4 regions of the Halobacillus seohaensis genome follow, and region 1 is predicted to be linked to each of the others. Evidence: riboswitches for the same ligand, from Rfam matches in the RefSeq annotation. Region 1 holds a riboswitch; each other region holds the start of a gene.

Region 1 (8,169 bases):
GCATCGCCTTTTCCATTTCCGCAGTATAATTCAAACCCAGATTGTCACTAATAATAAATCAATCCCTTTCTCACTTTTTACATATATTAGTTTACCATAACCAAATCATCATTCTCAAAAACCATATAAAACTAAAATAAAGGGTTTGAAAACAAATATCCGAATGTAAGCGTTTGTAGCGGAATGACAAATCAAATTTATCTCTTTTGCTTCAATATTCTAATAATTATGTTAATCTTGTGTTAAATCATAATAGGATTCTTGAACTAGAGTAACCGCTTGGCTGAGAGCAGCTCCTCCACCAAATGCTGCGGACACACCACAAGCTTCCATTAATTCCTGCTCACTCGCACCTTGATCGACACAACCTTTAGTATGATAAACAATACAATATTCATCTTGAGCTACTATACTAATACTTAAAGCCATTAACTGTTTTTGTTTCTTTGAGAGTTCACCTTCTTGAAAACAGGCTTCCGAGAATTCACTAAACTTATGCGCTAATGTAGGCATTTTCTCTGTAAATACCCCTATTCCATGTTTGTATTCATGCAAATATGCTTCAGCAAGGTTAATATCCTGATTTTCCATTGTATGAAAACTCCTTTGAATTAAAAAATGCGTCATGGGTTAGTATTAACCTCATGACGCATTTCATTCAAACTTTATTCATTTACAGGAACTACCGCTCCCTCATATTCTTCTTCAATAAAGGATTGAATTTTCTCTGAACGTAGTACTTCTACAAGAGTATTTAGTGCTTCATTATCTTCATCTTCACTATTAGCTGCAATGACGTTTACATATGGTGATTCAGATCCCTCAATAATTAAAGCATCCTCACTTGGATTCAAGTCAGCTTCAATCGCATAGTTAGTATTAATAGCGACAAGAACATTGTCTTCACGCTTATAGTTTTCCGGAAGCATAGCTGCATCAATACCTGCTTCAAATTCTAAATTTTTTGGATTCTCAGTAATATCATCCACTGTAGCTTCAACTTTTTCTACATCTTCATCTAAAGTAATTAGACCCTCAGATTCAATTAGAGAAAGAATTCGGCCATGATCAGCAGTAGAATTACTCATAAGTACCGTCGTTCCATTTTCAATATCGTCTACACTCGCAATATCTTTTGAATAAATACCCATAGGCTCAATATGAATACCACCTAAGTTTACAAAATCAAAATCTTCGTTTTGAGCTTGTTGGTCTTTTAGATAAGGTATATGTTGAAAATAGTTGGCATCAAGCACACCCTCGTGTAAATCTTGGTTCGGCAAAATATAGTCCTGATATTGTTCGATATTTAAAGTGATTCCTTCTTCCTCAAGAAGTGGTTGAGCCTCCTGTAAAACTTCAGCGTGTGGTGTACTTGTCGCCCCAACAGTAATCTCTGATTGTTCTTGGTCCCCTTCACTATCACCAGAAGAACCTTCTTCTTCAGAAGATCCACAGGCTGCTAAAATTAAAACTAACGCTGTGAAAAATAAACTTGTCCATAATTTTCTCATTTTCATTTCCCCCTAAATATTTTTATCGTTTATCTAATTTACGTGAAGCAAAGTCTCCAATAAATTGAAAGATAAATACGATGATTACAATTAAAATTGTACAAAACGCAACAACATCAAAATCTCTTCGTTGGAAACCGTAGAAATAGGCAAAATCACCTAATCCCCCTGCTCCAATCACACCAGCTACTGCTGTATAACCAATTAATGCAATAGCTGTAACTGTTATTCCCGAAATCAAAGCAGGCATTGACTCTGGCAAAAGAACCTTAAAGATGATCGTCCGATATTTAGCACCCATCGACTTTGCAGCTTCAAGAACGCCCTTATCCACTTCTTTTAAGGCAATCTCTACTAATCGTGCGTAGAATGGAGCTCCACCAACAATTAAAGCAGGAAGCGCGGCCCCTGGCCCTCGGATTGTTCCCATTAAAAAGTCTGTAAAAGGAAATAATAGCAGAATTAAAATAATAAAAGGGATAGCCCGAAACACGTTTACAAGTGAAGCAGTCAACCAATTCAGGATCTTATTTTGCCACATTCCTCCAGGTCCAGATAAATATAAAACCAACCCTAACATTAGGCCTAGAACAAAAGTTCCGAATACTGACACCGCAGTCATATACAGAGTTTCATAAGTAGCTTCTACCATATCTTCCATTTTTACGTTAGGAAACAACTTCTCAAACATCAGGACTCACCTCCACTTCTACAGAGGTTGTCTTGATATAAGCAATAGAACGGTCAACTTCGTCCTGGTCTCCTACCAGCTGGACAAGCATGGTGCCATAAGCACCTTTTTGAGTCTGAGTGATTTTACCATGTAAAATATTAACATCTATAGTAAATTCACGAGATAACTCACTGATAAGTGCTTGATTCGTATTCTCTCCTACGAAATGAAGTTGAATAACCTCACCAGCCTTATAGTTTTGATTAATAAGGTGAAGGGAGTCTTCTCGGTCAGGATCACCCATTACTTGGTCGACAAATCGTTTAGTCACTTTCTCTTTAGGATGTAAAAAGACATCAAGTACGTCTCCTGCCTCAACGATTCTTCCACTCTCCATTACTGCTACGCGATGACAAATTTTGCGGATTACATGCATTTCATGAGTAATCAAGACAATTGTTAAACCTAATTTTTCATTGATATTTACTAACAAATCCAAAATAGAATCAGTCGTTTCTGGGTCTAGCGCAGACGTCGCTTCATCACATAACAATACTTTTGGATTATTTGCTAAGGCACGGGCGATACCTACACGTTGTTTTTGCCCTCCACTAAGTTGAGAGGGATAGGAGTTGCCACGTCCACTTAAGCCTACTAATTCAATAAGCTCATTTACTCGTTCAACTCTCTTACTTTTAGCTATGCCAGCAATTTCTAGCGGAAATGCAATATTATCAAATACCGTACGTGACCAAAGCAAGTTGAAGTGTTGGAAGATCATGCCAATCTCCTGTCTTGCAATCCTTAGCTTGTTTTTGCTTAGGCCTGTTAGATTTTGATCATTCATTTGAATGTTACCACTAGTGGGTTCCTCTAATCTGTTAAGCAAACGAATAAAAGTACTTTTTCCTGCACCACTATATCCGATCACTCCGAAGATTTCACCTTTATCTATTGAAAGATTTAACTTGTCAACAGCACGAACATCTTGGTCTTTCGTCTTAAAAACCTTAGACAAATCTTTGATCGAAATCATATCGTTCTCTCTCCTAACTAAAAGACGCTTTTCTGCATAAGAACAGAAAAGCGCTACACTTTCATGTTCTCTCATCTGTCAAAGTTTATACTTTGCAGGAATTGGCACCTTTTCAAGTGATATGCACTTGACGGTTGCCGGGCATCAACGGGCCAGTCCCTCCGCCTCTCAAGATAAGAGGATTAATTTTTCATTCATTTAACGCATTAAACAATTAAGCACAAAAAGGATTTTAGCACCCACTAAAAAAACTGTCAACTTAATTTTTCAAAAAATAACCATAAAAAAACTCTTCTCAAGAAAGAAGAGATATATTTCGGATTCCTCTTCTCATCGGTCAAAGCAACTGCTTTGCTGGAAGTAGCACCGTGTTATAATAACCGGTTGCTGGGCTTCAAAGGGCCAGTCCCCTCCGCCTCTCTGGATAAGTGAAGATGTCACTATTGAATTATTTTTTATGTTACCATTACAATGATAATATGTCAATTACAACTGAGGTGATTCATACTATGCAAAAAGCTCCTAATTTTGAACTTTTTCACATACAATCTGAAGAAAAATTCGAACTCAACAAAAACCTTGGGCAAGTTGTAGTATTAACTTTCTGGACTTCATGGTGTCCGGATTGTGGTACAGATCTTCCTAAGAAAGAGCAACTCTACCAAAACATCGACCCTAATAAAGTTGCAATGATAACGATTAATGTAAGTGGTCGGGAAAGACACGATGTTGCTGGTATAGAATTTGCGAATAAATTCCTTACTCAGCCCACCTTAGTAGATCAAGGAGTATCTACCTATCAACTCTACGAAGCACAGGGTGTACCGACAACTGTCATCATAAATCAAGAAGGTTATATTACTCATCAATTTGGAGATCAGTCTTCTTTTTATGATATAGTTCGAGCTTTAGGTACACTCATTTAGCTAATAAAAATAATGATTCAATATATAATGTATCTCGAAGTTTCCCTTTCAAAATCAGTGATGAAGAAGGGAGAGTCCTCAATTTCAACTCTCCTTCTAACAATCGCTCTAATATTTCAGAAGTTGTTTTTATATAAACCTGGCAATGGAAGTCAAATTCGTAATCTAATCGTATAGTATAGGAATCGATTGTTAATGGTATAATTTGCTCTTCATTCTGTATAAATAAAACAATAGGCCTTTCCTTCCATATAGAAAGTATATCCCTTCTCCTATTGACAACATCTATCCAGTTCCTTACCATTTCCATAAAAAAACCTCCTTTTTGCCTTATATAACATTTCGGCAAAAAGGAGATTCAACCTTCATAAATGTAGCATTAATTTAGCGTCATTTCCCGGGAAACAACGCTATTATTTTACATATTTTGTGACTTCCTCATACATGTAAGGTACAGATTTAAAAGCATAAATTTTATTAACTATTTTTCCATTCTCCGTAATTAAAAGACAAGGAACACTTTTCACTTCATAATCTTGCATTAATTCAGGGTGTAAAGAAGCATTCAATTCATAGAACAAGTGTCTTTGAAAAGTAGCTTCAATCGTATCTAACATCTTTCTCGCTAAATGACACGTTCCACAAAACGGTGTAAATATATACGTAAGGGTAATCCCTGCGTTATTAAGTTCAGACGAGACATCTTTCTCTTCTAACACACGCACGATCTGCCTCCTAGGTTCTAAATTAAATAAATAGGTTTCACTTCGAAATGATGACTTAATAAAGCTCTTGCTAATTCAGGTTCTGGTGTAGCAGCCACTTCCCGAAACGTTTTATCTATATAGATGTGTTCCGCATGAGGCAACTCAGCTGTTAACTGTTTTCGCAGCTTATTGCCTGAATCATCTTCATCAACTAAAATAAAGACAGGTCGATGATCTAGATTATAATCAAGAATAAGTTCTTCCATACGTTCAATACCTAACGTACCATGTGTACATATAATGTCCACAGGTTTCTTCAAAACTTTATTGATTTGCTTTTTATCAGTAATACCTTCCACAATTAATACTCGTTCTTCCATCATCACAGTCACCTACTATATAGAAACAGACCATGCTAAGAAGCACGGCCTGCACATAATTAATATACAGCTATGATCTTACAAGCCACGTACCTATTGTAAACATATGTATACATGACTCTTTTGACTTACTCTTCGTCTATCATTTCTTTATATTCTTCCGCAGACATAAGTTCGTCCATTTCAGAAGAATCATTAGGTTCGACAACAACCATCCAAGCTTTCTCATAAGGTGATTCATTAACAAATTCAGGGCTGTCTTCTAGCTCCTCATTAATTTCAACAACTTTTCCACTTATCGGAGCATACAATTCAGAAACAGTTTTTACAGATTCAACACTTCCAAAAGGCTCATCCGCTTCAATTTCTTCGCCTTCTTCAGGCAACTCTACGAACACAATATCACCTAATTCAGATTGCGCAAAATCTGTAATACCTACGCGAACTTTTTCGCCTTCTTTTTTAACCCATTCATGCTCTTCAGAATAAAGTAAGTCTTTTGGTAAACTCATGATAACCCCTCCAGATTAAAATTAATATAAACAACAATTATAAACATAAAAGCTTTCTGCTTTTATTTCCAATGTTCTGCTCAATCATTCCAGACTTCATCAAATTGTTCTTCTTTAAAACCTACAGTAACTTGAGTGCCATCTGTAACAATTGGACGCTTAATTAGCATACCATCTGAAGCAAGCCACTTCACCATTTCTTGCTCTGAGGCATCTTGTAACTTCTCTTTCATATTTAACTCTCTATATTTTTTCCCACTCGTGTTAAAAAATTTACGAGCTGGTAATTCACTAGTTTGAATAAGAGTTAAGAGTTCTGCTTCACTAGGAGTTTCTTCAACAATATGTACGATGTTGTAAGGTACACTTTTTTCATCTAACCATTTCTTCGCCTTTTTACATGTCCCACACTTAGGGTACCAATAGAAGGTTAATGACATACCTAACATTCCCCCTCATTCTATATTAATTCCTATTTTACCATATTATGATCAATATTATCATTCGATATTCGATAAGATTTTTTAGTTATGTTAAAAACCAGCTGCATCTATTAGATTACAGCTGGTTTTCAATAGTTATACTGTATATTTTTGAGTGGTGATCAATGTCTGAGCGATTTCACGTTTCTTTGCTATAACGTTAGTAGGAGTATGACGAGTCAGCTTACGCAATGCACCAAGCATCATGCGAAGTGTATCACCAGTCTCAGCAGCTATTAACGTCTCCTTTGCATGGCCTTCTATACGATTAAAAGCTTCTTGAACATAGACTTGAGTGTAAAGAAGTTTTTGTTTATGCTTCTCTTCTCCGTCTTTGATAATAGCTTTATCCGTTCTTAATATAGCAGATTCCATATTATAGATTTCTCCAGTGATATCAGCAATATTGACAAGTATTTCTTGTTCATTTTCTAATTTCTCACCAAACTTCTGAGCAGCTAATCCAGCAGCCAGTAATGCGATCTTTTTAGAGTTTTTCAAAATATACTTCTCTTGTTCAAGTACCTCATCCCCTGGCTCTTCAGGCATTAGAGTCATAATTTCCTCTTGAAGAGCCTGTGCCTTTTGTAAAAGTGGAAGTTCACCCTTCATTGCTTTCTTAAGCAAGGTACCTGGAACAATCATTCGATTAATTTCATTGGTTCCCTCAAAAATTCTGTTAATCCTTGAGTCACGATAGATTCTCTCTACTTCATACTCTTGCATAAATCCATATCCACCATGAATTTGTACTGCTTCATCTACAGCGAAATCTAAAAGTTCTGACCCAAAAACTTTATTTAAAGAACATTCAATAGCATATTCTGCGATTACTTTAGCAACAGCTTTACCATCTTTTAGCTCTTCTTCAGATAATTTGCCCATGCTTTGTTCAAACAAACCTACTGTGCGATAAACGGAACTTTCATTAGCATAAGTGTTCGTTGCCACTGTAGCTAATTTTTCTTGAATTAATGGAAAACTGGAAATAGGTGTTTTAAATTGTTTACGCTCATTGGCATATTTAACAGCTAATTCTATCGCACGCTTTGAACCACCAACACCACCAATTGCCAGCTTATAACGACCAACATTTAAAATATTAAAAGCAATAACATGCCCTTTTCCGATATCCCCTAATACATTCTCAACTGGTACTTCTGCATCTTCTAACACTAGAGTACGTGTAGAGGAACTCTTAATTCCCATTTTCTTCTCTTCAGGCCCAGTGGATACACCATCAAGTTCTCTTTCTACAATAAAAGCCGTGAATTTATCGCCATCAATCTTAGCGTAGACAACAAATACATCAGCAAAAGCTGAATTCGTTATCCACTGTTTCTCACCATTTAATACATAATGCGTGCCTGCCTCATTTAATTTAGCCGTAGTCTTCGCACCTAAAGCATCAGATCCTGAACCCGGTTCCGTTAATGCGTAAGCTGCAATTTTTTCACCCGTAGCAAACATAGGCAAGTACTTTTGTTTTTGTTGTTCATTTCCAAAAAACACAATGGGAAGGGAGCCAATTCCTACATGAGCACCGTGAGTTATAGAAAATCCACCCGCACGAGAGAACTTTTCGGTAATTAATGAAGAGCTGATTTTGTCTAGCTGCAACCCACCATATTCTTCAGGAATGTCTGCACCAAGAAGCCCCAGTTCCCCAGCTTTCTTTAGTAAATCTACGGAATGTTCAAATTCATGATTTTCTAACTTATCAATTTTCGGAACAACTTCTCCCAATACGAAATCTTCTGTTGTTTTTGCAATCATATGATGTTCATCTGTAAAATCTTCAGGTGTAATCACATCTTCAGCAGATAAATCCTCAACTAGAAATCCTCCACCTTTAATCATTTCTTTTAATTCACTCATCATCGGTTCCTCCTCATATTATATAAGCTCAAATACTCCAGCTGCACCCATTCCACCACCA
Region 2 (8,169 bases), on a different contig from region 1:
AATTATGACTTCCATACCTTTAATGATTGATTTAAAAAATAAAAAAACTGTAGTGATTGGTGGAGGAACACTCGCTGAACGAAGAATTCGCACTCTATTAGAGGGTGAGGCTTCCATTCATGTGATTAGCCCCGAGATTCGCTCAACGCTCTACTCTTTTTTTAAGCAAGGTCTGCTTCAATGGTCCGAGAAAAAATTCGTACCAGGCGACCTTAAAGACGCGGCGTTAATTATTGTCGCCACTAATGATTCAGAAATTAATCAATCTGTTGTTCAACACGCCCCAGCTCATGCATGGATTAATGCTGTAGAGCGCGCATCCGATGGAGATGTTCATTTTCCTTCCTACTTTAAACGAGGGAGGTTATCGATCAGTGTGTCAACAGGTGGAGCAAGTCCCACCCTTGCGTCAAAAATAAAAAAACAATTAGAAGAACAATATGATGATTCTTATGAAGCTTATTTGGATTTTCTATTCGAAGCCCGTACACTTTTAAAAGAGTCTTCTCTTTCTCACGAGAAAAAGAAGACTCTTTTAAAACAATTGGTTATAGAAGACTTTATGGATACAGAGAAACAAAAAGAGATGCTAGATTGGTTAAATAAATATTAAAACTCTTCCTCTAAAGAACGCTGAGTTTTTTGTCTTTTTTCGAAAGTTCCCTTGCCAAAATTAGTGAGTATGAGAGTAGCAAGGATTCCACTCGTTATAATGACGACAGTATAAAAGTTTGATTGAAGGAAAATCTCTGTAAGACAGAAAGCGATCACGAGTGAGATCATGGGTGATGATATCCATACTTTTGCAATCTGATGAATGACTTTGTTTTTCCAAATACCCTTCCAGTCTTTCGTTGCCCCTACTCCAACAATAGCTGAAGTCGTCACTTGAGTCATTGGAAGGGGGATTCCGAATATCGAGGCTCCTAAGACTAGAAGGCCAGATGTACCCGAGATGACGATACCATCAGAAAGTGACAAGTAAGAAATCTTCTTTCCATTCGTCTCAAGGACTTTACCACCTAAGAGCAGACTTCCGAGGGCAATGAAAATACCTCCAGTCAGCAGTCCAATATTTTTATTTAAAACATCAGCACCGACGAGTGGGCCAATGGCGTTTGCTACGTTATTCATACCTGCAGCAAATGCTTCTAACAAGCCTGTGATGATGAGTAGAATCGATAACAGTTTCGTTAGTTTATTCGATGGTAAAAAAGCGGGGAATTTATCCTTAAGACGTTTCAATAACATTCCAGATATAAACGTGATGAAAAAAGCTGCCACCGGAATTATCACCCAGAAGGCGATAATTTCTAATAAATTCCTTAAATAAAGCTGCTGCAAGGAAATACCTACACCAACGATCGCTCCTATCGTAACCTCACTTGTGGAAAGAGGGATGCCTATGATGTTTGTGAAACATAACGTAATAGCTGATACAAATAGAATGATGGCTGCAGCTTGAATGGTTAGTTTGTCTGAAGAAATTAACCCTTTCCCGATGGTATCAACAACTTCTCCTCCCCACAAAGCCCCAAGCAATCCTCCCACACCACTAAGTAGTAGAGCTATTCGTTTCTTTTTAATAACTCGAGCCCCATATACAATCCCCATAGTAGCAGCTGATCCACTAGCTCCCACATTAAAGGCAAAGAAATGAGCAGCTACTAAACATAAAATGATAAGTGTCATGAAAGGGAATCCTTAGTGGACGGACCGTGAAGCCCGCATTCTGTCTTCTCAAACCCTTGCCATCTACCCGAACGATCATTGGGGTTGTCAGATGGAGAAGTGCATGGCATGCATCCGATGCTTGCATAGCCCTGATCATGAAGATCATTATAGGGAAGGTTATTTTCTTTTATATGATTCCATACATCCTCCCACGTCCAATGGATTAATGGGCAAATTTTAATGGAACGAAAACGGTCATCTTTATTTATAAAGTCTGTTTTACTTCTACTCGGAGATTGTTCCCTTCTTAACCCGGATACCCAAGCGGTTGCTCCCTCTAGAGCATCTTCTAATGGTTTGATTTTTCTAATAAAGCAACACTGGTTCGGATTCGTATTCCATAGTTTTTCTCCATGCTTCTGTGCCTGTTCTTCTAAGGTTAGATCTGCCTTTTTCATCGTAATTTGCAGCTCAGGAAAACGACTTTTTATTTGATCAATAAGGTCATAAGTCTCTTGAAAATGAACATCGGTATCGAGAAACACGATGTGTGCATCTTTTTTTACTTGTGAGATCAAATCGAGAAGTACGATACCTTCTGCTCCAAAACTGCAAGCATACACGATGTCATCATAAGTCTGGTAACCCCACTCCAATACTTCTAGAGCCCCTTTTTTCTTTTCGTTTGCATAACCCCCATTAAAAGGGTCCTCGGAAAATGAATCGTATGTGATGACTTGATTACTCATATATATCCCCCTCTTATAGTCAAAAAAGAAGCACAATGCGATATAGCCGTTCTACCTCTAGTTATTTAAGTCAGTTTTAATTAAAAAATCCTCTTCCTATATAAATGATAAGAAGAGGATGAGAAATCGAATCCTCTTCTTATCTCTCAAGCAATAGTGCCTGCTGGAATTAGCACAGTACTTCAAAACAAAGTCTGATGCCGAAGCTTCCAAGGGCCAGTCCCTCCACCTCTCTAGATAAGAAAATTTTTATGTGATTAATTGGAAATATACATCATGGATTTGATGCTGTCAAAGCCGTTTTCAAGGTGTTTTTGATTAAAAACCGACCAAAACCCTTCTATCCCTAGTGTTTTAGTCGGTTTTAAAAATCAGAAAATTTTTTTGACTGCCGATTTTTGTTCCGTTTCTTAACACCATACAAGAGGACAAACAGCACCTAAAAGTTATCGGTGTACTGTTTGTCCTCTTGTATATAACGATACAGTTCTTCCGATCATTGCACAGTTTCATTGGAAACCAAAAAGCGTTCAGTTTTCACAGCCTCCTCCACTCGTTCCTTTAACAGGTGGACTAGATTAGGGTGACCTCTTAAATAATCACAAATGACAAACTCTTGATCATCACTTAGTTGAAGATCACCTACGAATTTTTCCATACCTTCCATTAAGATTCCTGTAAATAGTAGGTATGGTCCCCATTTCATAGTGAATTGCAGCCTCTAATAACAAAACATTTGTTAATCATTGTCCTGATTTATACGGTGGTTTCCGTTACCAAGGCTGGCGTTAGAAGGTCCGGGAAATCACTCGCTTTCCGTGGACATGAGGTGAGCTTCCTCAGGCTACGCCTTGCGGGATCTCACCGATCATGTTCATCCCACAGGAGTCTCATAATTTCCCGGACCTTCTTGCTTTCGTGAGGAGAACGGAAGCATCAGATGTGGTGATTCAAGTGAAAAGCATTCCTTACGAGTGAGAATTGCGCTGGAAGGTGCCTTCTTGCCTATCGCTTAAAGCTTCGGATTATTCAATAAAAGAATCGTGGTTCCGTTGCTTTTCATCGGAGCATGGGGGATGGGGTAGGCATACACAACAGGTAATCTCCTATCCTTCCTATAAACACGCTATCACACCCGATTTTTAACTTATCTAATGGCTCAATCTGTGATGGCCCTATCCCCTGATCTGTATCAGGCTTCAATTGGCGTTATATCAGATATCTCATGCTTTAACAGGGACGGTAGAACGGCACGATTTCGATAGAAACATAAGGCAAGGGGCGGTGGGGAAGGGGGAGACTCCTGTGGGATACGCGGGTTAGATGAGACCCCGGAAGGCGTTAGCCTGAGGAGGCTCAGCGCACGCCCACGGAAAGCGACTCCTTCCCCACCGCCCCTTTCTCCACACAATCATCTCGGAATCGAGTCTTCAACAATCCTGCTAAGTTAGCGCAACAAGCACAACTTCGTCAATGTGCATAACTATTAGTATGTATACCCTTTTCGTGAGCATCGGATATTGTTACAAATATAAGGGCAGCCTTAACTGGAAAAAAGTGTTGTATTTTAATAAGCAAAAACTGTGTCAACTCTTTCAAGCGGTCACACTTGCATATACAATTACTCCCCTTTACCAGGAATTCATGCTTCAATCGCAGTCTGTTCAGTCATCTCTTGATTCATCATTTTCAATTGGTGCAAACGATCACGGAATCGCACCACTTCCCCAACCACAATCATCGCAGGGTTACGTATCCCTGAATTTTCAACTACCTCAACAATGTTCGTCAGTGTACCAGTGACAACGCGTTGATGTTCCGTTGTTCCCTGTTGAATAATCGCTACTGGAGTGTCAGAGTTCTTCTTATTCTTTAGCAATTGTTCGCATATATATGGGAGGTTGCTGATCCCCATATATATAGCCAATGTATCAATGTTTTCTGAAAGACTCTTCCAATCAATTTCCTTATGGTTATCTTTACAACGGTGTCCTGCGATTACAGCAAAGGAGCTTCCCATTTCTCTATGAGTGACTGGAATATCAGCATAAGCTGGAGCAGCAATCCCAGAAGTAATTCCTGGGACCACTTCACATGAAATACCATGTTTAGCTAATGCTTCCGCTTCTTCAGCTCCTCTTCCAAATACATAGGGGTCTCCGCCCTTCAAACGAGTAACGACTTTACCTTGTTTCGCATATTTCACCAATAAGTGATTAATGGTCTCTTGTTTTAAAATGTGGAACTTAGGATGCTTACCGCAGAACACCAAGTCTACACCTGGCTTTGCTTCTTCTAGTAATTGTTCATTAACTAAGCGATCATATAGAATGACATCAGCTTTTTGAATACACTTCAGTGCCTTGACGGTGATTAAATCAGGATCTCCTGGACCCGCTCCAACTAAATAAACCTCTGACATAAGCGCCCTCCTAAAGGCATTATTTTTCTGGTACAAAAACGTATACGTTATCGTCTTTCACATTTACTTCAAACGTTTGTACACAACCGACGTCTGGTTCTTGTACTTTTCCATCAACGACGCTGATTTTCCAATCATGCATTGGGCAAAATACGTGTTCTCCACTAACCATGCCCTCAGCGAGTACCCCGCCTTTATGAGGACACCGATTTTCAATCACTCGTATTTCACCACTTTCCAATTTGAAAATAGCCAGTTCTAACTCACCAACATGCACTGTTCTCCCTAATTTCTCCGGAAGATCATTGACCTTTGCTACAAAGACTTCATTTAGGACTTTTTGTTCCATTTTACAATTCCCCCTTGATAAATTTAGTTTGAACCTGCAGGTACTTTTACATTTTTATATAGATCTCTCAATAACGTTTCATCTTCTATAGCTTCTTTCCAAGGATCCTGACCTTGCACAACAGCCAATGCTTCGTCCATTCTCTGATTCAACTCGATGAATGTCTTCTTATTAGAAAGAACGCTCTGGACATGTTCAATTCCGACTTTCTCAACCCAAGCGGATGTTCTGTCTAAATAGCTCGCACTTTCACGGTAGTACTGCAAGAAAGCGGCGGTTGTCTCTAATACTTCTTCTTCTGTTTTTACCTTAGCAAGAAGATCCGCTTGTCTCATGTGCGTTCCACCATTACCGCCAACATAAATTTCAAATTCTCCATCCAGTCCAACGATTCCTACGTCTTTAATGGATCCCTCAGCACAATTTCTTGGACAAGCGGATACACTCATCTTCACCTTATGAGGGGTATTCAGCCCTTCGAATTTCTTCTCCATTTGAACGCCTAAACCAATGGAATCTGAAGTCCCGAATCTGCAAAAGTCCGCTCCCACACATGTTTTAACTGTACGTAAGCCTTTTGCATACGCCGAACCTGAAGGCATATCCAGTTCTGACCAAATACTTGGCAAGTCTTCTTTATTGACACCTAACAGGTCGAGTCGCTGTCCTCCTGTTACTTTTATCATTCGTACTTCATACTTATCGGCTACATCAGCTATTTTCCGCAAGTCGTCCGGGTTGGTTACGCCTCCGTACATACGAGGAACTACGGAATACGTACCATCATTCTGGATGTTTGCATGCAATCTTTCATTCACATAACGTGATTCTTTTTCATCTTTATACTCTGAAGGATTGAGCATTCCAAGATAATAATTCAAAGCTGGCTTACACTTAGAACAACCACCATCAGTAGTCCAACCGAGAACATTCATTACTTCTCTTATATGGGTTAACCCTTTTTCTTTAATTTCTTCTATGACTTCATCTCTAGATAATGTCGTACAACCACAAATTGACTCTTTTTGATTCTGGTCATATTCATCACCGAGTGTATATTCCAGTAAATCAGATACGAGCGGTTTGCATCCTCCGCACGACCTTGATGCATTTGTACATCCTTTCACTTGTTCTACTGTCGTTAGATCCTGATTGTTGATTGCATCAACAATCGTACCTTTTGTTACACCATTACACCCACAAATAATTTCTTCATCAGGCATAGAGTCAATGAGGGCTAACCCCGTTTCCTCTGAACGATCGTTATCTGTATACTCCTCAATGTTGGCCCCTTGATTGATCAGGCTCAATAATCGATTGCCATCTTTCGTGTCCCCAAATAGAACAGCACCGGTAATTTTACCTTCATCTACAAGCACTTTTTGGTAAACTCCGCGCCAATCATCAAATATTTTGACTGACTTCGTCTCTTCATCTTCATTGATTTTACCTGTAGAAAATACATCTACCCCCGAAACCTTCAACTGAGTCGATAGCACAGAACCTTGGTATCCTTCACTTTCCACTCCGCAAATCCGCTTAGCCATCTCTTGTCCTTGTTGATAGAGTGGTGCAACCAATCCATAAACCGTTTCTCGGTGTTCAGCACATTCACCAACCGCAAATACATTTGTCACTTCTGTTTCTAAATGGTCATCCACGATGATTCCTCGATTTACTGGAATCTCACTCTCTTTGGCTAAACTAATATTTGGTTTAATTCCTACCGCCATGACAATTAAATCGGCTTCAACTTCTTCTCCGTCGTTAAATCGCAAACCTTCGACACGATCTCCACCAATTATTTCAGAGGACTGTTTTTCTAATAAGAAATTCATGCCTTGATCTTCTAACTCTTTTTGTAGCATCTTCCCTGCTGTCTTATCTAATTGTCTCTCCATTAAGAAATCGGCAAGATGGACGACATCTACTTCCATCCCAAGATTCAGCAATCCTCTCGCTGCTTCTAAACCTAACAATCCACCGCCAATAACAACTGCTTTCTTATATTGGTTCGATGATTGGATCATTTCTTCACAATCTTTAATATCACGGAAGGCTGTTACTCCTTCTTTATCTGCACCAGGTAATGGAAGCATGAACGGGACAGAACCTGTAGCAATAATCACTCGATCATAATCAACTTGACGTTCTTTATCAGTCATTACAATCTGATTATTTGTATCGATCTCTGTAACTGTTTCTCCTGGATATAATAAAATATCATTTTCTTCATACCATTCCCAACTATTTAGGGTAATGTCTGCTAGCTCCGTATCTCCTTGAAGTACCTTTGACAATTCAATTCTATTATAGTTTGGATAAGGTTCACTCCCAAACACTGTGATGTCGAACTGATTAGGTGACAACTTTAAAATTTCCTCTATAGCTCGAATACCTGCCATACCGTTACCAATCAGTACTAACTTTTGTTTCCCCATTACAAACCCCTCCAAATTATTAATAAAAATTAAATATTTTGCTTCACATCTGATGAATAACGAACTTTTTTCTGTAACCTCTTAATAGACTCTTTATCTTTGTCCCATTCTTCTTGTAGTGAAGGATCTTTAATAAGACAAGTAGAAATGAAGCAAAGAAATGCACCTAAAGCAATAACGCTAAAGAAAACTGCTGGATACACTAAGTTCAAGACGGCTAAAAAACAAACTGAACCGATGTTACCATAAGCACCTACGATTCCAGCAATTTGCCCAGTGTTTTTCTTCTTAATAAAAGGAACCATTGAGAATACTGATCCTGAGGCAGCCTGTCCGACCATTGAACAAGACATCGTCAACATAACAGCTAAGATGATTGGCCACTGTGCAGATAGAAAGGACATACTAAAATACAAGATTGATAGAACAAAAAGTAAGCCTGTTAACATTTTTTTCCGTCCAAACTTATCACTAAGCCAACCTCCAGCAGGACGTGCAGCTAAATTAGTAAAAGCAAAACTGCTGGCAATCATT
Region 3 (8,169 bases), on a different contig from region 1:
TACGATTTGCTATTGTGCGGGGATCACCATATGAGGAATTTGATGAAGGTGAATGGCTGGCTGTAGCTTTTTATGGCACTATCGGAGCGCCAGTAAAAGGGCTTGAACATGAAGCGTTTGGACTTGGCATTAATCATATAGGGTGAATAAGCTGCCTATAGTCATGAGATATGAGGAGGCGGCAATGGTATTTCCTATGCCATTGTCGTCTCTTTTTAATGGCTGTGATAGAAAGGAGTAGGTAATATGATTCAGTTAAATGGTTCGGATTTGTCCTTAAAGCAAATGAAAGACATTATTTATAAAAAGAAAACTGTTGCGATTGACCCTGTGAGTATGGAAAAAGTACGTAATAGTAGACTCGCTGTAGAGAGAATTGTCGCTAGTGGAGAAACGATATATGGTATCAATACGGGCTTTGGCAAGTTTAGTGATGTGCGAATTTATAATCAAGACGTTGATGATCTGCAGCTGCATTTGATCCGTTCGCACGCTTGCGGATTAGGCGAAAACTTTCCTGAAGTGGTTAGTAAAGCGATGGTGGTGTTGCGTTTAAATGCTTTGATTAAAGGTTTTTCTGGTATTCGACCGTGTGTAGTCGAGCGTCTGCGCGACTTAGCGAATGGGGATATAATACCTGTCGTTCCTAGTCAGGGATCACTTGGAGCTTCTGGAGACCTCGCCCCACTTTCCCATCTTGCCTTAGTCCTTATCGGGGAGGGTGAAGTTCATTTTCAGGGGGAAATCAGGGCAACGGGAGAAGTGTATAAGGATCTTGGATATCGTCCTCTCACCCTCAAAGCGAAAGAGGGACTCGCTCTCATAAATGGAACGCAAGCGATGACGGCAATGGGGGTGATTAATTATATTGAAGCGGAGCGGCTTATTTATCAAAGTGACTGGATTGCCTCGATGACATTAGAAGCTCTGGAAGGTATTATTGACGCTTTTCATCCTGCGATTCATGAGGCGCGTGGTTATTTTGAACAGATGGAGGTCGCTGAAAGGGTTCGTACGATTACGAGTAACAGCAAGCTTCTAACTCATCAAGGGGAAAAAAGGGTGCAGGACGCCTATTCACTTCGATGTATTCCTCAAGTTCATGGGGCATCTAGACAAAGTCTTGCTTATGTAAAAGAAAAGCTTGAAATTGAAATGAATGCGGCAACTGATAATCCGCTTATTTTTGACAATGGAAAAATTGTAGTATCAGGAGGGAACTTTCACGGTCAGCCGATAGCACTAGCGATGGACTTTTTTAAAATAGCTGTGGCAGAGATGGCTAACATCTCGGAGCGGCGTGTCGAAAGGCTTGTGAACCCACAATTAAATGATCTTCCTGCTTTCTTAAGCCCTGATCCAGGACTGCAATCAGGTGCGATGATCATGCAATATGCAGCAGCATCCCTCGTTTCAGAAAATAAAACGCTCGCCCATCCTGCTAGTGTTGATTCAATTCCTTCTTCAGCCAATCAGGAAGACCACGTGAGTATGGGCACTATTGGAGCCCGTCATGCTTATCAGATCATTAGGAATGCACAAAAGGTTGTGGCGATTGAGATGATCTGTGCAATGCAGGCTCTCGAATTTCGTGGAAAGGTATTAGCCTCTTCATCGATTCAAAAACTTTATTCAAAAGGAAGAGAAGTGGTACCTAGTATTACAGAAGATCGTGTGTTCTCAAAGGATATAGAGGCTCTTTCCGAGTGGTTAATTAGCGACCAGTTTGATTGGAGGGTTGATCAAAACACGATATCAAGATAAATACCTTGTACTCTTTTTATGTAATTGGCCTGTTATCAACAGCGTCATCGCGTTGTTTTAGAAACAGAGAAAGGGGATCAGGGGAATGATTCGCTTCCCGCGGACGAAAGGTTGAGCCTCGGAAAATATATTTATTGATAGCGATACTTTTATAATAAGAAGGTTCCTCATATTATTTAAAAAAGTCAACAACATTTAACAAATCCTATGTGATCTAATATAACCACTGCTGATAGGTAAGCAATAATAAAACATATAATAGTATTAAGTTAGGGGTTTCACACAGTTAATGGAGATAGGGTATATATCACAATGGAAAAAAACGTCACTCCCCCGTTCATGTATAATTACCAGACTTTCAGTGACTTATTTCTGAAATCGTACAGTTCACATCTTTAACAGTAGCTACGACAGAAGTATATTTAGGATAGCAAAGAACAACTTCATCGGTAGTTGTTACTGTTACGTCAAAGTTACAGAGTGGGGAACCGTTACAGTAATATTGAATGCGTATAAGTATAGTGAAACAAATCGAAACAATGCTTGTTTCAGGCATTCCAGGCATTGGTTTTGTGTTATCTAATATAGTGAATTTACTAGTATTTGGTATCGCCTCACAACTAATGCTTAAATCTTCACCTGTATTACGACAATTAATGATTTTCATATTACATTCTTCTGGAATTGAAACCGTTTGCTGATGGTCGGTATCAAAAACTACCCAATCATGGATGGTATGTGCCTTTATACAATGAGGATAATTCAAGGTATTTCTATTTTGTTGTCGATTTCTTAACGAGTTTCTTGGTTCCTGTAAATCACCCTGTATTTTTAACGTTTCTGCAGATTGTACTTGAATATCTTTAAAAAGGAGCATATCTAGTAATAATGTACTCTGACTTCGGACAATTACGCGAACATTAAAGCAACATGTATTCACACTTTTGTCAATATCTGTAGCCGTACATGTCACTTTCGTAGTTCCTAAGTTGAAAAATGTCCCAGATGCCGGAGTGCAGGAAAAAATAACATCAGAACAGTTATCTGCAACGGTAGGATCTGGGTAGTTCACAAAAGCGCCTGTTTCCCAAGGTTCTACCTCTATGACAACTTCATTGGGACAATTTATGGTAGGTGTTTTTGTTTGGTTATAAATTTTAATGAACTGAAGAATAAGAGGTACACCTTTTTGGGGAGCATCTTCTACCAATAAAACGAGAGCTCCTTCTTCTACATAATAAACCGTAGAAGGTTGTAACATTCCATTTATATAGAGGTTTATATAAGAAACGCAAGCTGGATCTAAGATTCCTACACTACCATATCCCTCTAATTCATCCTGATTTGTATAAGTCTTTTTAACTCCGTCAGAAATTGTTATATATTCAAGTGTTTCTGCTTTTAAAACCATTTTTTACTCACCCCCGTTCCCTTTCTTTAACTAATTGAAAAAAAGAATGGTGAAAACCTCCTACTTTAATTGTAGGAGATTCTCTGCTGCCTTTTTAACTAGAATTCATTTTTAGTTTACAGTAAATTCTATCATGACCGGAACACCAGCATTTTGGGAGGCTCCATCAAGAATAGTTAGAGTCGTACCATCGAAAGTCGAATCTCCATCTAGTTGAGGGATCCCATTTAAATAAAGGTTATAGGATACATAAGAAGTTGGGAAGGCTGTTAATCCAGTGTCTGGAGTAGTATCAGCAAAAACAAAAGTAAGGTCATCTACAGCGATGGTTCCATCTCCTATAGTTGAAGCGAATCTCTCAGAATCGAGAAAGGGTTTAATTATAGCCATTAAATCTCACCTCCTTTTTATAATAGATGCGAAAACTCGAAAATTGTATAAGCATTTTACTTAGAAAAATTGACGCGATTTTAGTTTAAGAAGAGTCATTGCTTAATTATTTAGTACCTTAGCATTCTATTTTTACTAAAGAGATAGACTAATAAGCTTCGATTAATATTATAGAGAAAATCAATAGGTAATTGACATATCAATGCAAAATTTGTTATTATACAATTTATCAGATTAATCTTAATTTATTGAAAATTTAACCTTGCTCATATAAAGTTAAAAATTAAAAACTTGTTTTTCTTATCAAGAGAGGTGGAGGGACTGGCCCTTTGAAGCCTCGGCAACAAACTTTGTAAAAGAGTTGTGCTAATTCCAGCAAGCATGTTAAATGCTTGGGAGATAAGAAGAGAGAACAGAACACATAGGTATGTTCCGTAAACCTCTTCTTAATTTAGAAGAGGTTTTTTGCTTGATTTAAGGTCTTTTTTAATAAAAAACCAAACATAAAAAGGAAAGAAGGAATTCACATGTCCATTACCTTAACCAAAGCACCATTTAAAGCAGATCACGTTGGAAGTCTACTTCGACCAGACAATCTACACAAAGCCAGAAAAGAATTTAAAGAAGGAGAAATTTCGGCTGATGAATTACGAGAGGTGGAAACAAAGGAAATACAGCGTATTGTTGATAAGCAAATTGAAATTGGATTAGATGTAGTTACTGATGGCGAATTCAGACGAACATGGTTTCACTTAGACTTTTTGGAGCACTTAAATGGAATTGAAGGGTATGTCCCTGAACAAGGATATAAATTTGAAGGCATAGAGACGGAAAAGTATGATGTTCGAAATACAGGAAAAATATCCTTTAACCCCGATCATCCTTTCATAAAGGATTTTATTGATTTGAACAAAATTGTAGACGGTCGTGCTGTTGCGAAACAGACCATACCTAGTCCCAACCAGCTTTTTAACGCCGGGATATTTAACGAAAATGTTTACTCGGATCTTGAGGAATATGCGAATGATATTATTCAAGCGTATCAAGATGCCATACAATCATTTTATGATGCAGGCGTACGTTATTTGCAGCTGGATGATGTATATATTGCTGGGCTGTCTTCGCCACAAATTCCATTTAATGATGGAAACTATTCAAGAGATGTATTAATTGATTTATCATTACGAGTGATAAACGGTGTTTTGGAAAACAAACCCGAAGATTTAGTAGTAACTACACACTTATGTCGTGGTAACTATCAATCCACGTGGGCCTTTGAAGGAAGTTATGAACTTATAGCACCAACGTTATTAGCAAAAGAGAAAGTGGATGGTTTCTTTTTGGAGTATGATGATGAGCGATCAGGAAGTTTCAAACCATTAGAACATATTCCGAATGGCGGAGCTAAAGTGGTGCTGGGTGTTATCACCTCTAAAACTGGAGAATTAGAAGACAAGGAAACGATTAAGGCACGTATTAAGGAAGCATCAAAATACGTCCCACTTGACCAATTATGCTTAAGTCCTCAATGTGGGTTTGCTTCCACACACCATGGTAATAAGCTGACGGAAGAACAACAGTGGGATAAGTTGAAATTTGTTGTTAATGTAGCAAAAGAAATTTGGGGTTAAATAAAATAAAAATGAGCTCTGATCGAATGGATCAGGGCTCATTTTTATTTATCGGTTCAATTTAATTTTTGCTTGTTGCTTCTGAAAATCAACATCTTTATAATACGTGTTTTTCACTAATAGATTAGGTCCTAAGCACTTAGCAGCGGGACAATGACAATTCAATGCTGCAGCTGTTTTCGAGTTCATCCAATGTGCATAAGCATCTGGTAAAGAGGTGTCTTGTATGTTTCCTAATCCAGGTTCATCGCCAAAATCTGTTACGATGATCTCTCCTGAGAAGATATTGACATTTAAGCGAGAACGTCCATCTGGATCATTTCGTACTGTGACTTTAGGTGCTTGGTCAAGCTTTTTCAGCATGTTTAAATCCTCTTGCGCGGAGTTACATGGATAAAACGGTAAGGTGCCAAATAACATCCATACGTTTGGGTCACGGTGATCTACCAATTGATTAATTCCTTCACGCATTTCTTCAAGACTCAATGTTTCTAGGTTACTCGCGAAATCTACAGGATACATAGGGTGAATCTCATGTCTGGCACATCCCATCTCTAATACGTGATCGTGAATTTCTAGTAGATGAGGGAAGGTACGCTTATTGAGCATGGTTTCAGCTGAAACCATTACACCTTCTTTTGATAATCGTTGACTATTTTCCACAATCCGATCAAAGTAGTTAGCCCTATTTTCAAAAGATAGCTTACGATCCATTAACGCGAAGCCTGTTTCAGCAAATTCATCGACAGTGCCCCAATTGTGTGAAATATGTAAGACGTCTAGGTAAGGAATAATCGCCTCATAGCGGGAGTAAGGTAATGTTAAATTTGAATTAATCTGTGTTCTTACTCCACGTTCATGTGCGTATTTCAAAAGGGGAAGGACATATTGTTGGACGGATTTTTTGGACAGCATTGGTTCGCCGCCTGTGATACTTATCGTACGCAGGTGTTCAATTTCATCTAACCTTTGTAAAATAAGATCGATTGGTAAAGCATCGGGATCTTTATCTTGAAGTGTATAACCTACGGCGCAATGGGCACAGCGCATATTGCATAAATACGTCGTAGTAAACTCTACATTAGATAACGTCATTTTTCCGAATTCATCCACATCCATGTAGGCCTCCCAAGGATCAAAAGAAGGAGAGAGGGGTGTGGATTTGTTAGTTGTCTCCATGGTGAAAAACTTCCTTTCCAAGTAATTAATCTGCTTGTATTGTAGCACGTTTTACGGGAGATAAAGTATTGGTTAATGTGAGAATGACTAGGTTTTATTACTCCTACAGATCTAGATATTTCAGAATATTTGTGTTCTTTTGACTCCAAAAGTCACCAATTTACATGAGTTCAGTTCAATTGCTGCTGTGTTGTTATGAATCTATTATAATTCTTAGGCACTTGGATCGAATTTAACAATATGTGAAACCTCTTACAAAGGATGTATGTGGGCGTTTACATTGTATTCGTATCAGTACTATTGGTCCTTTATGCTCCGATGAATTTCTTGGAAAATTTGGTATTGCTCACTTGCCTATACAAGTTTAAGGTAATAAATGTGCAACCGGTTGTCACAAAAAATTCATTTTTGAGGTGAGAGAATATATGGACAAGCGAACTAGACGATTTTTCCGCTTTATTGCTACTATGGCTATTGTTGCCACTGTTTTATCTACGCAAGCTCCAAATGTATTAGCTGTAACACAACCGCATCCAGATCGAGAATTAAATCAAGAAGCTATCAAAAAACAGCTTCAGGTTGAAGGTGTTGAACAAGTTGAAAACGGCGTAAAACTGAATTTATCCTCGGATCAATCAGGGTTTATCCGTTTGTTTTCCGAAGACATGGCGAAGGTTTCTATTTTAAAGCAAGGAGATAATGAATACTTTTCAGAAGCCATTCAAAAGAAGGATTGGGATACTCCATCTTTCGAATTCTCAGAACAAGGTAACGAGATTACTCTTTCAACTAAAGAAATAACTATTAAGATTAAAAAAGAACCATTCGGTGTCAAATTCCTTGATAAAGAAGGAAATGTAATTAATGAAGATTACATGCAAAATGGTTCAGGTTATGACGGTGAAAAACCTTACGTTTATAAAAAAACTACAGATGATGAGGCATTCTATGGTTTTGGTGAGCAAGGTGGACTTAATGTAAACCAGCGAGGTGAGAGTATTGGAATGTTCAATACAGATGCTTATGCTTATCAAACAGATACAAAATACTTATACACATCTATTCCATTCTTTATAGGATTGAAAGATGAAAAAGCTTACGGAATTTTCTTTGATAATACGAACCGCTCTTATTTTGAGATGGCTAGTGAAAGTGATGACTATTATTACTTCTACGCCGATGATGGTACGTTGAACTATTACTTTATGTACGGACCTGAGATTGAAGATGTTCTCGATAGCTACACTGAACTTACAGGAAAAATGGATAAACCAGCTAAGTGGGCGCTTGGCTTACACCAATCAAAATGGCAATATTCAGCTGAAGATATTGAGCGTGTAGCAGAAACGTATCGTGAAAAAGAAATACCTGTGGATACGATGCACTTTGATATCGATTATATGGATGAATACCGTGTATTTACATGGGCGGATAAGTTTGGTGATCAAGAGCTGCACCAGAAGTTGGACAACTTGAATTTCAATAAAATTACTATTAATGATCCTGCTGTAAAAAAGGATCCAGGCTACTTTATGTATGACGAAGGTACGGAAAATGAGTACTGGGCAAAAAATCCAGATGGAACGAATTTTGTAGGTGAAGTATGGCCTGGAGATTCAATGTTCCCAGACTTCTCACAAAAGAAGGTGCGGGAATGGTGGACAGGCAAGCACGATATTTTATTTGATAAGGGTATTGATGGTGTATGGAATGATATGAACGAACCTGCTGTATTCGATGGCCCTTATCACACGATGCCTCTTGATGTAACGTTTGGTAAAGGTGAAAACAAAC
Region 4 (8,169 bases), on a different contig from region 1:
AAAATCGATTCATATATGATTACACCAGAGGGGCCATGTCCTAATTCATCCGCTCCCTCCTTTATTGCCTCGACAACTTTTGGATGACGGTGACCGACATTTGTTGTTGCAATTCCTGAAGTGAAATCTAAATACTTTTTACCGTCCACACCATAGTAATAACAGCCTTCCTCTTTAACAACAGGCAAATTCGGGTGATCTTTCGCCATACTCGGTGCCAGTCGGTTCGACATATTATCTACTAGGTGACTCCAATCTTTTCCCACAAAAACAACCTCCTACAACATTCTCCTTCTATATTATCATGCACTTTAAAAGAATAATACATGAGCCATTAATGCAGCGATCGGTAACGTAATAATTGTTCTTTGCAAAAAGATAATAAACAATTCTAGTATATTTAAAGGAATTTTTGATTTGATCAATAGAATTCCGATTTCAGACATATAAACAAGTTGAGTTAAAGACATAACACCAATAACGAAACGGGTAAGTTCCGATTCAATCCCTGCACCAACAACAGCTGGTAGGAACATATCCGCAAACCCAACGATCATGGCAGGAGCTGCCTCCGCTGCTTCAGGAATTTGCAACAAATTCAATAACGGAATAATAGGATACGAAATAAATGTGAAAATTGGTGTGAATTCAGCGATGATCAAGGCAATAGTTCCTAATGCCATTACAAGCGGAATGAGTCCAAGCCAAATATCTGCAACGTTAAAAATTCCACGGGTAATGACATCCTTTGCACTTTTCACTTGATCTGCTTTTCTAACCGCTTGATCAACGCCCCAACGGAAAGTGGATATACCAACAGGAACTTCTTCATCAATTTGCTTTCCAATTGGCTCATAATACGTATTCTTTTTTAAAGAAAGTGGTGGAATTCTCGGACATACTACAGCAGCAACGACACCACATACGACTACTGTAAAATAAAACTGCACAAACATGTGGTCAATACCTATGAATCTGGCAATTACCAGGCTGAAGGCAATGGAAGCAATGGAAAAGTTCGTTGCCACTACAGCCGCTTCTCGTTTTGAGTAATAGCCGCCTTCATATTGTTGTGTTGTTAACAAAACACCAACTGTTCCACTACCCATCCAAGAAGCCATTGCATCTACAGAAGAACGACCAGGCAACTTGAATAATGGATGCATAATCTTACGAACGACCGTACCGATGAAATCCATTAAACCAAACTCAAGCAATAACGGCATAAATAAGCTAGCAAATAGAAACCAAACCATTAAGACAGGAATTAGATCAAATAGTACCACCTGGCCTGTCAATTCAGACGAAATAATTTCTGGTCCTGCTCCTATAAGGGTGAGTGTAGCAAAGACCGCACCTATCAATCTAAGAATAAACCAGATTAACCCGATATCAAACAAGCTTGATAAAAATTTATGATTGCGAATTGCAGGGTTATTAACTGACTTTATAGCAACAGTTCCGATAGTCGAAATCCATAGTACAATTGTCATAAATAACGGAATATAATTGGAAATCGCCGCCTGTAGACCATCAGCTAGCACGCCTAATCCAATCGTTACTGTTCCATCCACGGAAATTGGTACAAGGAAAAGCAGTACCCCTATTAACGATGGCAGTAGAAACTTCATTAACTGTTTTGATGTATACTCTCCTGCTACTTGTTGTTCTTGTTTCTCTAGTTCCATAATGTCTCCCCCTGATGAATTTTAATTATATATATATTAGTCCATGCTGCTTAAATCAAGTTTCTGACTTTTAATAATACATTTCAATGAATAAAAATTCAATAGAGTTTTATATATTTCATGAAATAGTTAATAGATTTTCTAACAACCTTTCTATATCATAGCAAAAATCCGCTTACATATCTTAAAATTGGGAAAATTCTATATATAATAGCTGGAAAAGGATCAAAAATAGGCTTTATTTCTTAACAGATATCCCATACTTTAATAAGGATGTTAGTACGGAACGATTACGATAGCGATAGATACACGTTATTACATAATACTAGTCGATTGTTGATAAACTTTCGCCTTAAACTAAGGTAAATATTAATATTAGCTTATAACATACGCCTATTGAAAAGCCTGATACATACACAGTGAATATCGCCATTACAAATCCACCCTTACCATCTCTTTGAGCAACCTTAGATAAGTTAATTGAAAAACGGGTATGATGACCTATTCAGATGAAGCGTCTATTAAGGATGGGTGTCAACGAGCCTATGTGATAATATTTTCAGGCCATAAACGGCAGCTAGAACAGGAGATTTAACACAGCCATGATTAAAGTTACATAATTTAGAATATTCCATTGATTACTTGTGTAATTTAGTGTAGTGTAAGTCGCAACATCAATTAGAGTTTTTTTCTATACGTTAATACACACCTCAAAAAACTGCATATTATTTTTCTTATCAAGAGAGGTCTAGGGACTGGCCCGTTGAAACCTCAGCAACCATTGGTTTAACCAAAATGGTGCTAACTCCAGCAAGTTTTTATTAACTTGAATGATAAGAAGAAGAATTTAGTAAAAATAAAGTCTTCTTCTTAGAAGGCTTTTTTTTGTTTTTATTGAGATTGTTGAGAGTGAATTGGTTAGAAAATTCAGAGCTATAAAATGAAGACAGGAGGAAAATCATGAACTTAAAAGAAGCCCTACAAGAAAAGACATTAGTAGGAGACGGAGCTATGGGAACATTGCTCTATTCTTATGGAATCGATCAATGTTTTGAAGAGTTGAACTTATCCCATGCCAAAGAAATTCTAAATGTTCATAAAGCTTACGTAAACTCTGGGGCTGATGTCATTCAAACAAATACGTACGGAGCCAATTATATAAAATTAGAGCGTTATGGATTAGAAGAAAAAGTAAAAGAAATGAATTCAGCTGCAGTCAAACTTGCTAAACAAGCTGCTGAGGGCAAAAGCTTTGTAGTGGGAACAGTTGGTGGCATACGAGGAATCAAGAAAAACGCAATATCTCTTGATGAAATCAAACGAAGCTTCCGCGAACAACTTTACTGTTTACTATTTGAAGAAGTGGACGGCATTTTATTGGAAACTTTTTACGACTTAGAAGAACTCACAACCGTCCTGCAAATTGCTAAACAAGAAACAAATCTTCCCTTGATCGCCCAAGTGTCAATACACGAACCAGGTGTACTTCAGGATGGCACAACGCTCACTGAAGCTTTAACTCTTTTAGAAGATAAGGGGGCCGATGTAGTAGGTGTCAATTGTCGACTAGGTCCCCATCACATGATCGAGTCGCTGGAAGATATACCACTCCCTGAGAAAGCTGTGTTATCCGCTTATCCGAATGCTAGTTTACCAACTTACCAGGATGGCAGACTTGTCTATAAAACTGACCCGGATTATTTTAAAACCAGCGCCCGTGCCCTCCATGAACAAGGAGCTCGATTAATCGGTGGCTGTTGCGGCACAACTCCCGAACATATTGAAGCAATTGCTGAAGGAGTTAAGGGGAAGAAACCCATTGAACACAAAAATCTCCCCTTTCCGAAAACATCTCCACAAACAAAACTAGAAGATAAAAATAACAGGCCACACCTTCATGACATCGCAGCAAGCAGACCATCAATCATCGTTGAACTTGACCCACCGAAACGTCTTAATACACAACGATACTTAGAAGGAGCTCAAGCACTTAATAATGCAGGAGTTGACTCAATTACACTCGCAGATAACTCGCTTGCTACTCCAAGAATCAGTAATACAGCGATGGCCTCCATTATTAAACAAAAATTTGATGTGAACCCCTTAGTCCATATTGCCTGTCGTGATCGAAACTTAATTGGGCTACAATCACATCTAATGGGCTTGCATACACTCGGGATTACGGAATTATTGGCAATCACAGGTGACCCGACTAAAATCGGTGATTTCCCTGGGGCCACATCTGTCTATGATTTAACTTCATTAGACTTGATCCACTATATAAAACAAATGAATAAGGGCGTTTCATATTCCGGTAAATCACTCGGCATGAATACCAACTTCTCCGTTGCAGGAGCCTTTAATCCAAATGTCCGTAACCTAAATCGTGCCGTAGGTCGACTTGAAAAAAAGATCACATATGGAGCGGACTATTTTATTAGTCAACCTGTATATAGCGAGGAAAAGCTGAAGGAAATATACGAAGCAACTAAGCATATTTCTGCCCCGATTTATATCGGTATCATGCCGCTAATCAGCGCACGTAACGCAGAGTTTTTACACAATGAAGTACCTGGAATGACGCTATCTACAGAAATTAGACAGCGAATGGAGCTTTTTAATAATGACCCTGACCGTGCTCAAGCTGAAGGCATTTCTATTGCTAAATCTTTAATTGATGTTGCAGTCGATTTATTTAACGGCATCTACTTAATCACACCATTCTTACGCTATGAAATAACCGAAGAACTAACTTACTATGTTAAACAGAAGCAAAACAGGGAAAGGACGGTTGCAAATGGTAGCCACATTATTTGAACAACACCTCTCAAAAAGAATTCTCGTATTGGATGGCGCGATGGGGACAATGCTGCAAAATGCAAACCTTGAACCAGAAGACTTTGGCGGGGAAGCTTATGACGGGTGTAATGAATACCTCAACTTTACTTCGCCCGGCGTTGTAGAAACCATTCACACTGAATACCTTGAAGCAGGTGCTGATATTATCACAACCAATACATTTGGAGCTACAGATTTGGTCCTCGATGACTACGATCTTGGCCACTTAGCTGAAGATATTAATACGAAGGCTTCCCAAATTGCAAAAAAAGCAGCTGAACGCTTTTCAAAAAATGAGCACCCTCGTTTCGTGGCAGGAGCTATGGGGCCTACAACGAAAACTTTATCGGTTACAGGTGGAACAACGTTCGAGCACTTAACCAATTCTTATGAAGAACAAGCAAGAGGATTGATCAAAGGTGGAGCGGATCTTCTTTTACTAGAAACTTCCCAAGATATGCTTAATGTGAAAGCAGCTTACCTAGGCATTACTCGTGCCTTCAACTCTCTTGACGAAACGCTCCCTTTAATGATTTCAGGAACGATCGAGCCGATGGGAACCACTCTTGCAGGACAAAACATTGAAGCTTTTTACTTATCACTCGAACACATGAAACCAGCTGTTGTCGGATTAAACTGTGCAACTGGACCGGAATTCATGCGTGATCACCTGCGTTCATTGTCTGACCTTGCAACAACCTCTGTTAGTTGTTATCCAAATGCTGGACTTCCGGATGAAGATGGAAACTATCACGAGACACCTCAATCATTAGCTGAAAAAACTGTCGGTTTCGCTGAGAAAGGATGGCTGAATGTTGTAGGTGGGTGCTGTGGAACAACACCTGATCATATAAGAGTGCTCGTAGAAGCTGTCCAAGATCTTTCACCAAGAAAAGTCCCTACTTCTCATCCTCATGCGGTCTCAGGAATCGAGCCGTTTATCTACGAGGATAAAAATGATCGTCCTATTTTAGTTGGTGAACGAACGAATGTCATAGGGTCTCGTAAATTCAAACGACTGATCGCCGAAGAAAAAATGGAAGAAGCATCGGAAATTGCCCGCGCCCAAGTAAAAAAAGGTGCCCAAGTGATTGATATATGTCTTGCTGATCCAGATCGTGATGAAGTAGAAGATATGGAAGCTTTTATGAAGCAAGTTATTAATAAAGTAAAAGTACCGCTTATCATTGATTCCACAGATGTTGACGTAATCCAAAAGGCACTAACCTACTCTCAAGGAAAAGTGATTATCAATTCAATTAATCTTGAGGACGGAGAGGATCGCTTTAAGGAAATTCTCCCTCTAGTTAAGCAATTCGGTGCAGCTGTTGTTGTAGGAACCATTGACGAAGAAGGGATGGCTGTTACAGCGGAGAGAAAATTAGAAATCGCTATACGGTCCCGCAATATTTTAGTCGATGAATATGGACTAAGTGAATCAGATATCATTTTTGACCCCCTCGTCTTCCCTGTCGGAACAGGTGACGAACAATATATTGGAGCTGCTAATGCAACAGTTGATGGAATTCGCTTAATTAAGGAAAAGCTGCCAGAGTGCCAAACGATATTAGGTGTCAGTAACGTTTCCTTTGGTCTTCCACCCGTTGGAAGAGAAGTGTTAAATGCCGTCTATCTTTATCACTGTACAAAAGCAGGACTCGACTATGCGATTGTTAATACAGAAAAACTAGAACGCTTTGCTTCTATTGCAGAAGATGAAATTAACCAGGCGAATGAACTGCTATTTCAAACAACAGATGCCACACTCGCTAATTTCACTGCTTTTTACCGAGGCAAGAAAAAGGAAGTCAAAGTCCCCACTTCGACGATGAGTTTATCAGAAAGATTAGCTCATTATGTGGTAGAAGGCACAAAGGAAGGATTAATTCCCGACCTTGAAAAGGAACTAGAAACTTATCCCGCACCTTTAAAAATTATCAATGGGCCACTTATGGATGGAATGGCTGAAGTTGGACGCTTATTTAACGACAACCAGCTCATTGTAGCTGAAGTTTTACAAAGTGCTGAGGTAATGAAAGCTTCTGTAGCCTACCTTGAGCCACATATGGAAAAAGGTGACACATCAAATAAAAAGGGAAAAGTTCTTCTTGCAACTGTTAAAGGTGACGTCCATGATATCGGCAAAAACCTAGTAGATATTATTCTAAGTAATAATGGTTTTGATGTTATCGATCTCGGAATAAAAGTAACCCCGACCGATTTAATCGCACAAATTAAAGAAGAAAACCCAGACTTTATTGGGCTCTCTGGACTACTCGTTAAATCAGCCCAGCAAATGGTGTTGACGGCTCAAGATTTAAAACAGCAACAAATTGAATTGCCGATATTAGTTGGAGGTGCAGCCCTTTCAAGAAAATTTACTAATACAAAAATAGCTCCACAATATGACGGCTCGGTTTTTTATGCAAAAGATGCCATGGACGGACTCGCTCTATCGAATCGGCTCAGCCAACAGGAAGAGCGCGAGCTGCTAATACGTGAACAGCAAGAAAAACAAGAGCAAGCGATTGCCCGTAGTGCCGAGCAAACTCGCATCCAATCAGCGACTGCTGTAATCGAAAAACCAGCTTCAAAAGTTTCTAAAAACGTACCTATTTATCAACCATATGATTTCGATCAACATATTTTACGAAATTATTCGGTTGCTCATATCGAGCCGTTTATTAACATGCAGATGTTAATTGGCCATCATTTAGGATTAAAGGGCAAATTCTCCAAGTTAATGAAAGAAAAGAATAGTAAAGCCCTTCAATTAAAAGAGGTCGTAGATGACTTAATTTTAAAAGCACGAACAGAGAAGTTGATTCAGCCTTCCGCTCTTTATCAATTCTTCCCTGCCCAATCTGAGGGGGATGATGTGATTATATATGATCCAGCTGATAAACAAACGATTATTGAACGTTTCACTTTCCCACGTCAAAATCGTGAACCATTTCTTTGTTTAGCTGATTACCTACGACCTGTCTCTAGTGGTGAAATGGATTACGTAGGACTCTTCTCTGTAACCGCTGGAAAAGGAATCAGAGAAAGTTCGGTAGAGTTAAAAGAACAAGGAGAATACTTGAAAAGCCACGCCTTACAAGCACTAGCTCTTGAAACAGCTGAAGGTTTGGCTGAACACATCCATCAGCTTATGCGAGATAAATGGGGATTCCCTGATCCCACTGACTTTACAATGCAGCAAAGGTTTTCTGCAAAATACCAAGGCCAACGGTTTTCATTTGGTTATCCTGCCTGTCCTGATTTAGAGGATCAGAAAAAACTATTTAATCTGATTAGACCAGAAAGGATAGGTGTGGAATTAACTGAGGAGTGCATGATGGAGCCAGAGGCTTCGGTCACGGCTATTGTGTTTGCTCATCCAGAAGCACGTTATTTTAATGTGCATTAACTCCTTTTTAAAGTCAGCTCAAAAGTTGTAAGTTGTTCCGTTTCGGTGGAGAAACTTACGAAATAGCATACGAATTAGCAGACCAAATCGCATATGATTTGGTCTGCTATTTTTCCCTGATATATCAATGGTTATTGGATAATGAGGCGTGAATTATCATAAAAATCGAACCCAAATAGTACGTTAAAATAGTTCTAGAATCTGTGAAGGATTGTTGAAGATTCGACTCCG

Evidence for each region. A riboswitch is a leader RNA that binds a small molecule or an ion and turns the genes downstream of it on or off. The one in region 1 is predicted to bind S-adenosylmethionine.
Region 2: it holds a riboswitch for S-adenosylmethionine, as region 1 does, so the genes downstream of both, ACFQIC_RS11945 (phosphoadenylyl-sulfate reductase) here and ACFQIC_RS19835 (methionine ABC transporter ATP-binding protein) in region 1, are expected to answer to the same signal.
Region 3: it holds a riboswitch for S-adenosylmethionine, as region 1 does, so the genes downstream of both, ACFQIC_RS15245 (5-methyltetrahydropteroyltriglutamate--homocysteine S-methyltransferase) here and ACFQIC_RS19835 (methionine ABC transporter ATP-binding protein) in region 1, are expected to answer to the same signal.
Region 4: it holds a riboswitch for S-adenosylmethionine, as region 1 does, so the genes downstream of both, ACFQIC_RS07505 (bifunctional homocysteine S-methyltransferase/methylenetetrahydrofolate reductase) here and ACFQIC_RS19835 (methionine ABC transporter ATP-binding protein) in region 1, are expected to answer to the same signal.

Annotation. Positions count from the first base shown of each region.
Region 1 covers NZ_JBHSZV010000062.1:98,415-106,583, forward strand. The annotation lists gene ACFQIC_RS19815 (hypothetical protein) at 1-34, opposite strand, end outside; gene ACFQIC_RS19820 (carboxymuconolactone decarboxylase family protein) at 232-591, opposite strand; gene ACFQIC_RS19825 (MetQ/NlpA family ABC transporter substrate-binding protein) at 666-1,514, opposite strand; gene ACFQIC_RS19830 (methionine ABC transporter permease) at 1,537-2,205, opposite strand; gene ACFQIC_RS19835 (methionine ABC transporter ATP-binding protein) at 2,198-3,223, opposite strand; SAM riboswitch class I at 3,292-3,403, opposite strand; SAM riboswitch class I at 3,551-3,654, opposite strand; gene ACFQIC_RS19840 (TlpA family protein disulfide reductase) at 3,703-4,149, shown strand; gene ACFQIC_RS19845 (hypothetical protein) at 4,142-4,459, opposite strand; gene ACFQIC_RS19850 (thioredoxin family protein) at 4,563-4,874, opposite strand; gene ACFQIC_RS19855 (topoisomerase) at 4,892-5,236, opposite strand; gene gcvH (glycine cleavage system protein GcvH) at 5,365-5,748, opposite strand; gene ACFQIC_RS19865 (arsenate reductase family protein) at 5,829-6,188, opposite strand; gene ACFQIC_RS19870 (acyl-CoA dehydrogenase family protein) at 6,327-8,108, opposite strand; gene ACFQIC_RS19875 (acetyl-CoA C-acetyltransferase) at 8,127-8,169, opposite strand, start outside.
Region 2 covers NZ_JBHSZV010000029.1:57,768-65,936, reverse strand. The annotation lists gene ACFQIC_RS11955 (NAD(P)-binding protein) at 5-613, shown strand; gene ACFQIC_RS11950 (inorganic phosphate transporter) at 610-1,692, opposite strand; gene ACFQIC_RS11945 (phosphoadenylyl-sulfate reductase) at 1,689-2,423, opposite strand; SAM riboswitch class I at 2,560-2,667, opposite strand; gene ACFQIC_RS11940 (hypothetical protein) at 2,920-3,129, opposite strand; gene cobA (uroporphyrinogen-III C-methyltransferase) at 4,066-4,845, opposite strand; gene nirD (nitrite reductase small subunit NirD) at 4,865-5,194, opposite strand; gene nirB (nitrite reductase large subunit NirB) at 5,218-7,635, opposite strand; gene ACFQIC_RS11920 (nitrate/nitrite transporter) at 7,665-8,169, opposite strand, start outside.
Region 3 covers NZ_JBHSZV010000040.1:8,091-16,259, reverse strand. The annotation lists gene hutP (hut operon transcriptional regulator HutP) at 1-146, shown strand, start outside; gene hutH (histidine ammonia-lyase) at 247-1,764, shown strand; gene ACFQIC_RS15255 (DUF4183 domain-containing protein) at 2,123-3,175, opposite strand; gene ACFQIC_RS15250 (DUF4183 domain-containing protein) at 3,287-3,565, opposite strand; SAM riboswitch class I at 3,863-3,971, shown strand; gene ACFQIC_RS15245 (5-methyltetrahydropteroyltriglutamate--homocysteine S-methyltransferase) at 4,093-5,196, shown strand; gene yfkAB (radical SAM/CxCxxxxC motif protein YfkAB) at 5,245-6,375, opposite strand; gene ACFQIC_RS15235 (glycoside hydrolase family 31 protein) at 6,801-8,169, shown strand, end outside.
Region 4 covers NZ_JBHSZV010000017.1:924-9,092, reverse strand. The annotation lists gene ACFQIC_RS07515 (aspartate aminotransferase family protein) at 1-266, opposite strand, end outside; gene ACFQIC_RS07510 (YjiH family protein) at 312-1,688, opposite strand; SAM riboswitch class I at 2,420-2,528, shown strand; gene ACFQIC_RS07505 (bifunctional homocysteine S-methyltransferase/methylenetetrahydrofolate reductase) at 2,649-4,505, shown strand; gene metH (methionine synthase) at 4,486-7,938, shown strand.